DNA from 3 places in the Lysinibacillus sp. UBA5990 genome. Region 2 is predicted to be linked to each of the others. Evidence: riboswitches for the same ligand, from Rfam matches in the RefSeq annotation. Region 2 holds a riboswitch; each other region holds the start of a gene.
What was found. Region 2 has a riboswitch for cobalamin ahead of B3D94_RS14455 (glutaredoxin family protein). Riboswitches for the same ligand answer to the same signal wherever they lie in the genome.
Positions count from the first base shown of each region.

Region 1: it holds a riboswitch for cobalamin, as region 2 does, so the genes downstream of both, B3D94_RS10900 (energy-coupling factor ABC transporter permease) here and B3D94_RS14455 (glutaredoxin family protein) in region 2, are expected to answer to the same signal.
Region 3: it holds a riboswitch for cobalamin, as region 2 does, so the genes downstream of both, cobT (nicotinate-nucleotide--dimethylbenzimidazole phosphoribosyltransferase) here and B3D94_RS14455 (glutaredoxin family protein) in region 2, are expected to answer to the same signal.

Region 1 covers NZ_DJAY01000011.1:699,007-702,143, forward strand. Annotated here, with positions in the region: gene cbiQ (cobalt ECF transporter T component CbiQ) at 1-690, opposite strand, end outside; gene B3D94_RS10895 (energy-coupling factor ABC transporter substrate-binding protein) at 696-968, opposite strand; gene B3D94_RS10900 (energy-coupling factor ABC transporter permease) at 970-1,716, opposite strand; cobalamin riboswitch at 1,862-2,046, opposite strand; cobalamin riboswitch at 2,308-2,489, shown strand; gene B3D94_RS10905 ((2Fe-2S) ferredoxin domain-containing protein) at 2,634-3,005, shown strand; gene cobJ (precorrin-3B C(17)-methyltransferase) at 3,010-3,137, shown strand, end outside.
Region 2 covers NZ_DJAY01000015.1:400,241-403,377, forward strand. Annotated here, with positions in the region: gene B3D94_RS14450 (NAD(P)/FAD-dependent oxidoreductase) at 170-1,075, shown strand; cobalamin riboswitch at 1,700-1,877, shown strand; gene B3D94_RS14455 (glutaredoxin family protein) at 1,995-2,219, shown strand; gene nrdI (class Ib ribonucleoside-diphosphate reductase assembly flavoprotein NrdI) at 2,216-2,575, shown strand; gene nrdE (class 1b ribonucleoside-diphosphate reductase subunit alpha) at 2,572-3,137, shown strand, end outside.
Region 3 covers NZ_DJAY01000015.1:262,415-265,551, reverse strand. Annotated here, with positions in the region: gene B3D94_RS13775 (trimeric intracellular cation channel family protein) at 31-636, shown strand; gene cobT (nicotinate-nucleotide--dimethylbenzimidazole phosphoribosyltransferase) at 712-1,767, opposite strand; cobalamin riboswitch at 1,859-2,035, opposite strand; gene B3D94_RS13765 (DMT family transporter) at 2,092-2,955, opposite strand.

The sequences.
Region 1 (3,137 bases), on a different contig from region 2:
TTGATGCCAATAAACAGTTTCACCACCACGCGCCTGCATGGCAATATTAAGCTCTCGACTGCGCTGAAACATTTCAATAAACAACGCTGCAATCAGCATAGACATTGAACGTAACCCTTGCATGGGTGAATGGTAGCCAAGGCGGGCTTGCTGGGCTAAATGTATTTTTTGCATGCTTTCTAAAAAAATAAAAATAAAACGATAGGTAAGTTCTACTAGCTCAACTAATAAAGGAGGGAGCCTCCATTGTCTTAGCACATAACAAATCCCTTGTACAGATGTCGTTAAAAATAAAAAATATAAGCAACTTATACTACCAAGTACGATAAAGAATAGCTGCTGCGCGGTAGCAATACTAGCTCTCCCAATAAAAATTGTCAAGTTCATATACGTAAATGCCCCAATATGTGCTGGTAATATATGCGTTGCTGGCGCTATCGAAAGTAGGATGGATAGGAGACTTGTGAACAAGAAAAAGCCTGGTAGTAATAATAGCTTCGCATAGTATTTTATTGGAATTTTTGCGCCCCAAATGATAAAAGCACTCATTACAAAAAATGTAATGAGTGAAAGTCGCTCATTTCTCATAATAAGCGTGAATAAAAGCAGTCCTAATGAAAATATCATTTTTTCTAGCGGATGAACGAACGCTAACTTATTGAGATACGCATACTTATCAATGAATAACATATTCCTTAACCTTCTTTATGCTTGCTACGCATATAGCCAATAAAATAGCCGATAAAACCAGCACCAATAGCTGCTTGTAGCACGAATAATAAGCTTTCAATTTCACCACTAGGTGGTTCCCACAAACTATCAAACCATGGCTCATATTCTGCATTGATCTCACCAATGGCAGCTTCTGCTTCACCGTCTGCTCCACCAAATTCTGCTCCCTTTTGGACGAAGAGCGGAATAATGGCCAATAGCACAACTATTGCTAATAGTAATAAATTTCGTTTCATGTTAGTGCGCCTCCTTTGTAGAGAAAACACGTAAAGATTTTAATTCGCTAATATTATATTTTTTTAAGAAGTTCATGATAATAACTGTTAATATCCCTTCACTCACAGCTAATGGGATTTGTGTTAAGGCAAAAATACTTGCGAACTTTGTAAAGGACGCCATAAAGCCTCCAACTTCAGATGGGAAGGCAAGTGCTAATTGAATGGAAGTCACCACATATGTACCTAAATCTCCAAGCATAGCCGCAAAGAAAACAGCTACTGAAAACGATAACCCCATTTTTTGCGCCCCTTTCAATACAAAGTAGGCGATAAACGGGCCTACAATAGCCATTGAAAATGCATTAGCCCCTAATGTTGTAATCCCACCATGTGCTAAAAGTAAAGATTGAAATAATAAAACAATTGTCCCGATGACACTCATCGCTAACGGTCCAAATAAGACTGTTCCGAGACCTACTCCTGTTGGATGTGAGCAACTCCCTGTAACTGAGGGGATTTTTAAGGCTGATAGGACAAAGGCGAACGCACCGGACAGCCCCAGAATCATTTTTGTTTCAGGATTTTCTTCAATTGTTTTACGAATAGAGCGCAATCCTAAAATAATAAATGGGATGGAGATTACCCACCAAAAAATAGCCCATTCGATTGGTAAAAAGCCTTCCATGATATGCATAGCGAAGGCACGCTTTGGCACCATTAAAAAAGCTAATAAAAAGTAACTAAGTTTCCACCAAGACAGATTCAATTTTCTTCCTCCAAACTGTAAATAGATTTTTAGAATGTAGCGTGCGTAATAAAAAAAGCACTTCTCCGTTGTTGGAAAAGTGCATAGCTAAAAAAGCAAATAACATTCTCATCTGCTAAGCCGCACACCTATCCTCGTAGGTTGAAACGATCACATATTTTCGGCAGGTCTCCTGGCTCTAGTTCAACACTTTATAGGTCTTCCCATCCATTGGACAGTGACATTTTCTATAAAGCTCCCTATTACAGTGGCGGGACCGCGCCGGACTTAAACCGGCTTCCCTTTTAAGCAAAATGACGAGCATTTTACACCGAAAAATAGTAAGTTGTGAGATTTCACGACAAAGTGTATCACGAATTTCCATAAATATGCTATACTTTTTTTATAAAAAATTTAAAATAGAATATCAATGTAGAAAATTCTGATAACTAATGTTTTTAGGATTAAAGGAAGCAAAGTCAATTTTTAAAATAGCTTCTAACCCTCCTGTGAAATTGATAAATTTGTCATGATTTTTTAAAGAAATATTGAAATTTTAAAATAATAAGATATGATTAAGACAGTTTTCTATTATATATACGATTAATAATTTCATATAAAACGTCGATAAGTGCTCGAAGAACTCGAGATAATAGGGAAATTGGTGAAAGTCCAATACAGCCCCCGCTACTGTAATAGCTGATGAAATCGCAATGCCACCTGTGCAAACTAGGGAAGGTGCGACAGTAAAATGAAGCTTAAGTCAGGAAACCTGCTTATCAGATTGTGCATGCAAACTTTTCGGAGGGAGAAGTTGAAGCAAAAGCGAGGATCTTTCTTTCAATCTATTCGTTTTTATTTGGCTTCTACAAACCTTTACTCTTCGGGAGAGTAAAGGTTTTTTCTTTTTTCCAAAAGCAAATGAGGGGAGATATAAGATGACAACGTGGAATTTAGAGGGGATGAAAACACATCTCTTTATTTGCAATGGCAGTAGCTGTATGAACAAGGATGGGGAGGAAATTACCCAAGCTATACGAGATGAAATACAGCGAAATGCACTAGATAAAGAAATACATACGACTAGAACGCGCTGTAATGGACGGTGCAAAGATGCTTGTGTTGTTATTGCTTACCCCCAGGGGAATTGGTATCGTGTACCATCAACGGAGCATGCTAGAACACTTGTACAGGATTTGCATCATGAAACCTTATATAACGATCATGTTTTTACACTTCGGGAAGGGACATTACAGCGAACAGTGCAAACGACAGCCATTAAAGGGATTGAAAAGGTGAAAGAGGGGTAAAAACATGGCGCAAAAAGGGAAAATTTTCGTAGTAGGCTTTGGGCCTGGAGACTTTAAGCATATTACGACACGTGCAGTAGAGGCTTTACAACAAAGTGATATGATCATAGGCTATAAAACCTATGTTGAGCT
Region 2 (3,137 bases):
TTTAAGCTTTGTCATCCTTATTGAGATAGCTAACATTAAGGTATCAATGACTCATATTTTGTTGGCTTAACAAATGAAAAAGATATCATACATATAATTTGCGATGTCTTTTGCCTTAATTACGGATATTAAAGGTCTGTAATATATTGTGATGTGGAGGGAAATAATGATGAATAAATATGATTGTATGATTATAGGTGGAGGCCCTGCTGGGTTAAGTGCTGCCTTAACATTAGGAAGGGCGCGCAGAAAGGTTGTACTATTTGATAATGGAACAAATCGAAATCGTGTAACTCAGGAGTCACATGGCTTTTTAACAAGAGATGGGATAAAGCCACAAAAATTTAAGAATATTGCAAGTAAAGATATAGAATCTTACCCTTCTATAACAATGATGGATCAAACCGTCATTGAAATAATTAAAGATGATATAACTGGTTTATTTCTAGTCAATACTTTGGAAAATAAATCCTATGTATCTGAAAAAATACTGTTAGCTACTGGAATACAAGAGGAATTTCCTCTACCGCAAATCAGACAATATTATGGTAAAAGTTTGTTTAGCTGTCCTTATTGCGATGGTTGGGAGCTGAGAGACAAGCCATTGGCTATCATAGCAGAAAACGAGGAGCATATTTGCCATATGACGAAATTGGTTTTTAATTGGTCACAGGATTTAATCGTTTTTACGAATGGTCATCAACTTTCCGATAAGGTTCAAAATGATTTTGAACATAAAAAAATTAAGGTGTATACAAATGCTATTAAAGATTTACATGGAGATGATGGTAACTTATATAGTGTTGAATTAGAAACAGGTGAAAATATTTTAAGAGCTGGTGGATTTATTGTGCCAAGTTTTTATCGTCCAAATAAATTTGCTAAACAGCTAAATTGTCAAGTTGATGAAAATGGATCAATTATGACTGATGGGGCTGGACGAACAACAGCGGCTGGAATATATGTTGCAGGTGAAACGGAAAAGGGTGGTCCCTCTTCTTTAATGATTGCTGCTGCGGAAGGATTTAAGGCTGCTTCAAGCATAAACATGGATATAACAATAGAAAGATTTTAAGTCAATGCTTAGCTGATGAGTACATGAAATTCATCAGCTATTTTTAATATGACTAGTCAAGCTGGAGGAGAATGAACTTGGTTATGTTATACTATAAATAAATATAGAATAACTAGAAAATGTACATATTCATTATAAATTAGTTTAAAAGGGAAGAACGGTTGGTTGCCTCTCACCTGTTTGTTGAGCACATATTAGTAGTCGGCGTTATGTTATGACGAAGGAGAATTTGTGATGATCGTAAGGGAGGAGTCCTACTTTAGACTCGTACAACGAAAAAATCTACGAGGATAGGATGTATGGAGTAGGGTGCATGATTTACATCATACTCATAGCTTAAGTCATAATTGCATCTTTACTGTAAAGGAAAGATGCCTTTTTTTATGAATAAAATTTCTTTAGGGCTACGTTTTTAGGTAAATAAGCGACTATTATTTTACTTCCTATTTTTTAATAAAATAATGCTATCGCTTACATAGTTATATTTTTATATAATTATGTTTAAGTTCTTTCGTTCAAGGTTATGTCAGAAAATACGAGTAGTCTTAAATTGATGAACTTTTATTTCTCGATTTACTTTTTATATAAAGGATGGTACACTTAAAACTATCGAAAAACAATATATTGTGTTCGTTTTATGTGGGTACTACTATATGTAGTTTAATAGGGAAGTTCGGTACTATTCCGACGCTGTCCCCGCAACTGTAAAGCTGACGATGATTGTAACCACTGTGCATTCGCATGGGAAGGAAATCAGAGATTGAAGCAAAGCCAGGAGACCTGCCTATATAAAACAAATTTATCATTTCTTCGGGGATTAAGAGATGGGAACGTCAGTATTTTTAGTATGTTAACGTTTCCATTTAAGCTATCTCTCTAGTAGAGGTAGCTTTTTTATTTTATGAAAAGAGGGATTACTATGAAACTTTATACGAAAACAATCTGTCCAAAATGCCTTTGGGTAAAATCTGAATTACAACGAGCAGGACTTGAAGCAGAAATTGTTAATATTGATCATGATGAACAAGCTAAACAAACAATTATAGATGCAGGTTTTTTAAGTGTGCCTGTTTTAGAGGTGGATGAAACATTTATAGGCGATGTGCAGGAAATTGTTTCTCGTATTGAGATGATTACACTATGATCGTTTACGCTAGTCGTACAGGAAATGTCCGTAATGTAGTATCTAAATTAAGGGCAGAATCTATTGAACTCTCTGAGGAATTAAGCTTGAATAAGCCTTACCTTTTAATTACATATACAGATGGCTTAGGTGACATTCCCGCAAAAGTGCAACGTTTTTTAGAAAAAAACAGAGATTTTTGTAAAGGAGTAGTTGCTAGTGGCAATAGTAACTTCGGACATAATGTATTTGGCGGTGCTGGGGAGAAAATTGCTACTACCTATCATGTACCCTTAGTGAGGAAATTAGATTTACGTGGCAATCAAACAGATTATGAAGCAATACAAACGTTTTATGAAACGAGGGTAATGGGATGAAAACATATTTAAAGCTTAATAATGACGTTCTGAATCGTTATAGTACAACGGGGCTACTAGAGTTAGAAAAGGACCGTGAGGCTACTCGCCGCTACTTTTTAGAATATGTCAACGTACGTTTACGTTATTTTATAGATATAGAGGAGAAAATCCGCTATTTAGTTGATGAGGGATACTACGAAAAGGATTTTATCGACTTGTACGAGATGGATTTTATAAAGAAGCTGTACAAAAAAGCATATGATTATAATTTCCGTTTCCCATCATTTATGAGTGCTAGCAAATTTTATGACAGCTATGCTATGAAAAGTCGTGATGGGGAAGAAATTTTAGAAAAATATGAGGACCGTATTGTCATTATTGCCTTGTACTTAGCACAAGGGAACACTGTACTAGCAAAACGTTCTGTAGAAGCGATGATGGAAGCCTATCAGCCTGCAACACCTACTGCCTTAAATAGTGGGAAAAAAGCCCGTGGTGAATTAGTAAGTTGCTTTAAATTATCAATGGATGACTCTATGAATAGTATTGCTGAAAATATTGGTTATTGTTTAGAGCTATC
Region 3 (3,137 bases), 140 kb from region 2:
ATTCATTTATTTATAGAAGGGGTGAAAGGGATGGCTTGGGAAGTTTTTAGTATTATCGGTACAATTGCCTTTGCTATTTCTGGGGCAATTATTGCAATGGAAGAGGAATACGATTTATTCGGTGTTTATATACTCGGTATCGTCACTGCTTTTGGTGGAGGGGCTATTCGAAATTTACTTATCGGGCTACCTGTCACAACATTATGGGGACAGGATATGATGTTTCAAATTGCACTTGCTGCCATTACCATATTTTTTATTTTTCCTCATCATTTGATTCAACACTGGCATCGTTGGGGCAATTTCACAGATGCAATTGGCTTATCAGCATTTGCTATTCAAGGCGCACTCTACGCCGTAAAGCTAGATATGCCGATTAGCGCTGTCATTGTAGCTGCGGTCTTAACAGGGTCAGGTGGTGGTATCGTGCGTGACTTATTAGCTAGACGAAAACCACTTGTTCTTCGTGACGAAGTCTATGGTGTTTGGGCTGCTCTCGCAGGGCTTGTTATTGGATTTGAAGTTTTTACAGGAGATATCTTCCTTTATTTTTTATTTGCGGTAATAACATCCTTACGCATTCTTTCCTATATGATGAAATGGCGTTTACCTTTGCGAAGGTTGAATCGGGCATAGAGTCTATCATAGATTTTAAAAATGAATAAGCGCAAATAGTTCCTTAACTATTTGCGCTTAATTGTTTTTCAGTAACTATTTAGCTAAAAGATTCATTGCTTTTTCCAGCGTCACCATATTTTTCATCATCGAGCAAGCAGCATCTAATAGAGGAAAGGCTAGGGCTGCACCAGAACCTTCTCCTAGGCGCATATTCATGTGCAGCATCGGTTCCACTCCGAGTAATTCAGCGGCTATTTTAGCTCCTGGCTCTTCCGATGCATGAGAAGGTATGATAAAGTCCTTTACTTTCGGTTCAATTTGATAAGCAATAAGCGCAGCAATCGTTGAAATAAATCCATCAATGACAACAGGTTTTCGGTGACTTGCGGCAGCAAGTATGATACCAGCCATAGCCCCGATCTCTAGCCCTCCAACTTTAGCTAGAACATCAATGATATCGGTAGGATTGGGTTTGTTGAGCGTAATTGCTTTTTCAATGACCCTTGCTTTATGAGCAATTCCTCCTTGACCAACGCCTGCTCCAAATCCTGTTATTTCAATTGGGTCATAGCCAGTCAAAACAGCTAAAATGGCAGTACTCGGCGTTGTATTACCAATGCCCATCTCACCTGTTCCAATCAGATTAGCTCCATTTGTGATTTCGTCTGTTGCCACACGAATCCCCACTTCAATAGATTGAATGGCCTCCTTTCTAGACATAGCAGGGCCTTGTGCCATGTTATCTGTACCATATTTTACTTTTTGAACAATTACGCCCGCATCGAGAGGAATATCTTCCTTTACTCCAACATCTACCGTTACAACCTTCGTATTCGTCACACTTGCAATCGCACAAACGCCTGTACCTCCCTTTGGAAAATTTAATGTTTGAAATAAAGTAACATCTTGTGGGTTCGTCGTCACACCTTCCTTACAAACTCCATGATCTGCTGCACAGACAATCATCACCTTTTTATCAATCACCGGATATAATTGTCCTGTAATCCCAGAAAGTTGCACAGCAATGGACTCTAATTTACCTAGGCTACCTGGCGGCTTACAAAGAATATCTATTCGACGCCTTGCTTGCTCCCTACTATTCTTATCAGCGCCTTGAATGTTTTGAATCGTGTCCTGTAATAATTGCATTGTCATTTCTCCTCTCGTTTTTCATGAAGACAAAAAAAGCCTGTAGTTTATTGTCATGACAAATAAACTACAGACTTTTCCATCATCTATATCCTCTTAAAGCAAATAGGCAGGTCTCCTGGCTTAAGTTCAACATTTCATAGTACCTTCCCAGCAATTTGCTAGTGGTCTTCACTATTAAACTCCCTTTTACAGTGGCGGGTCCGCTAAAGCTTTTCACTTTATTCCCTATTCTCCCTAAATGGGCACCTAATGCTTGTATTAAGCTACTTATAATCTACGACAGCATATTTTTTCTGTCAATATTTGAATGCGTTACTTGTACTATTTCTTTGGCTCTTTTTCTAGCTCGCTTAGCAATGTTGACCCTAATAATAGTACCGCTCCTATTATTTGTAGAAGCGTCATTTTTTCTCCAATAATCATCGTTGAAATGACTAATGATGTCAGTGGATCTATATAGCTAAGAATGGCTATACTTTGCCCTTTCAGCTTTGACATGCCCCAAAAGAACAATAAAAATCCAACCCCTGCATGGACAATACCTAATGAAATTAATAATAGGACTGACTTAAAACTGAATGTCATGACCTGAAATCCTGTTGTCCCAAGTATATAAAAGCAAAGGAAAAATGCTGCTAAAGATAGTTGAATTATTGTATTTTCCGGTTCTTTTAAGCCACATATACATTTATTTGTAAATGTTAAAGCTGTGTAAAAGCATGCAGCAATAAGACCGTAGACAATGCCAATAAAATGTTTACTGTCCCCAGTGCCTTGACTTTGGACTATCAAAAAGAGTCCGATAAGGGCCACACAGACATACAGTATTTTTCTGCCAACTAGCTTCTCCTTTAAGATAATTGGAGATAAGCAGATAACAAGTACTGGTGCAAAATAATAACTAAGTGCAGCATTAGCAATTGTTGTTTCTTTATAAGCCTGAAATAAGAAAATCCAATTCCCACATAAGGCAACACTAGAAAGTACTAATTTCCACTTATTTTTGAGAATACTTCTTTTCGTAAAGCTTTCCTTTTTATAAATAAAAATCACTATCAAAAAACAAGCACCAATTAAACTCATCCAAAAAGCGATTTCACTAGAATTTAAAGGTATATACTTGGCGAAAACACCAACTGCGCCAAAAATAAACATGGATAATATAAACGCTAATTTTCCGCTCATTACAATTCCTACTTTCTACGTATAAGTTTTAATCTATACAGTAGAATCTATTGAAAATGAGCAAACTGTTATCGTATGCCTTAACAGTAGATTCTACTGTAAAGACATTGTTGGGGGTGCTATTGAACGAAACATACAAAATCCCTCCTTCATCGATATAATTGTAACATATTTCTGAAAAT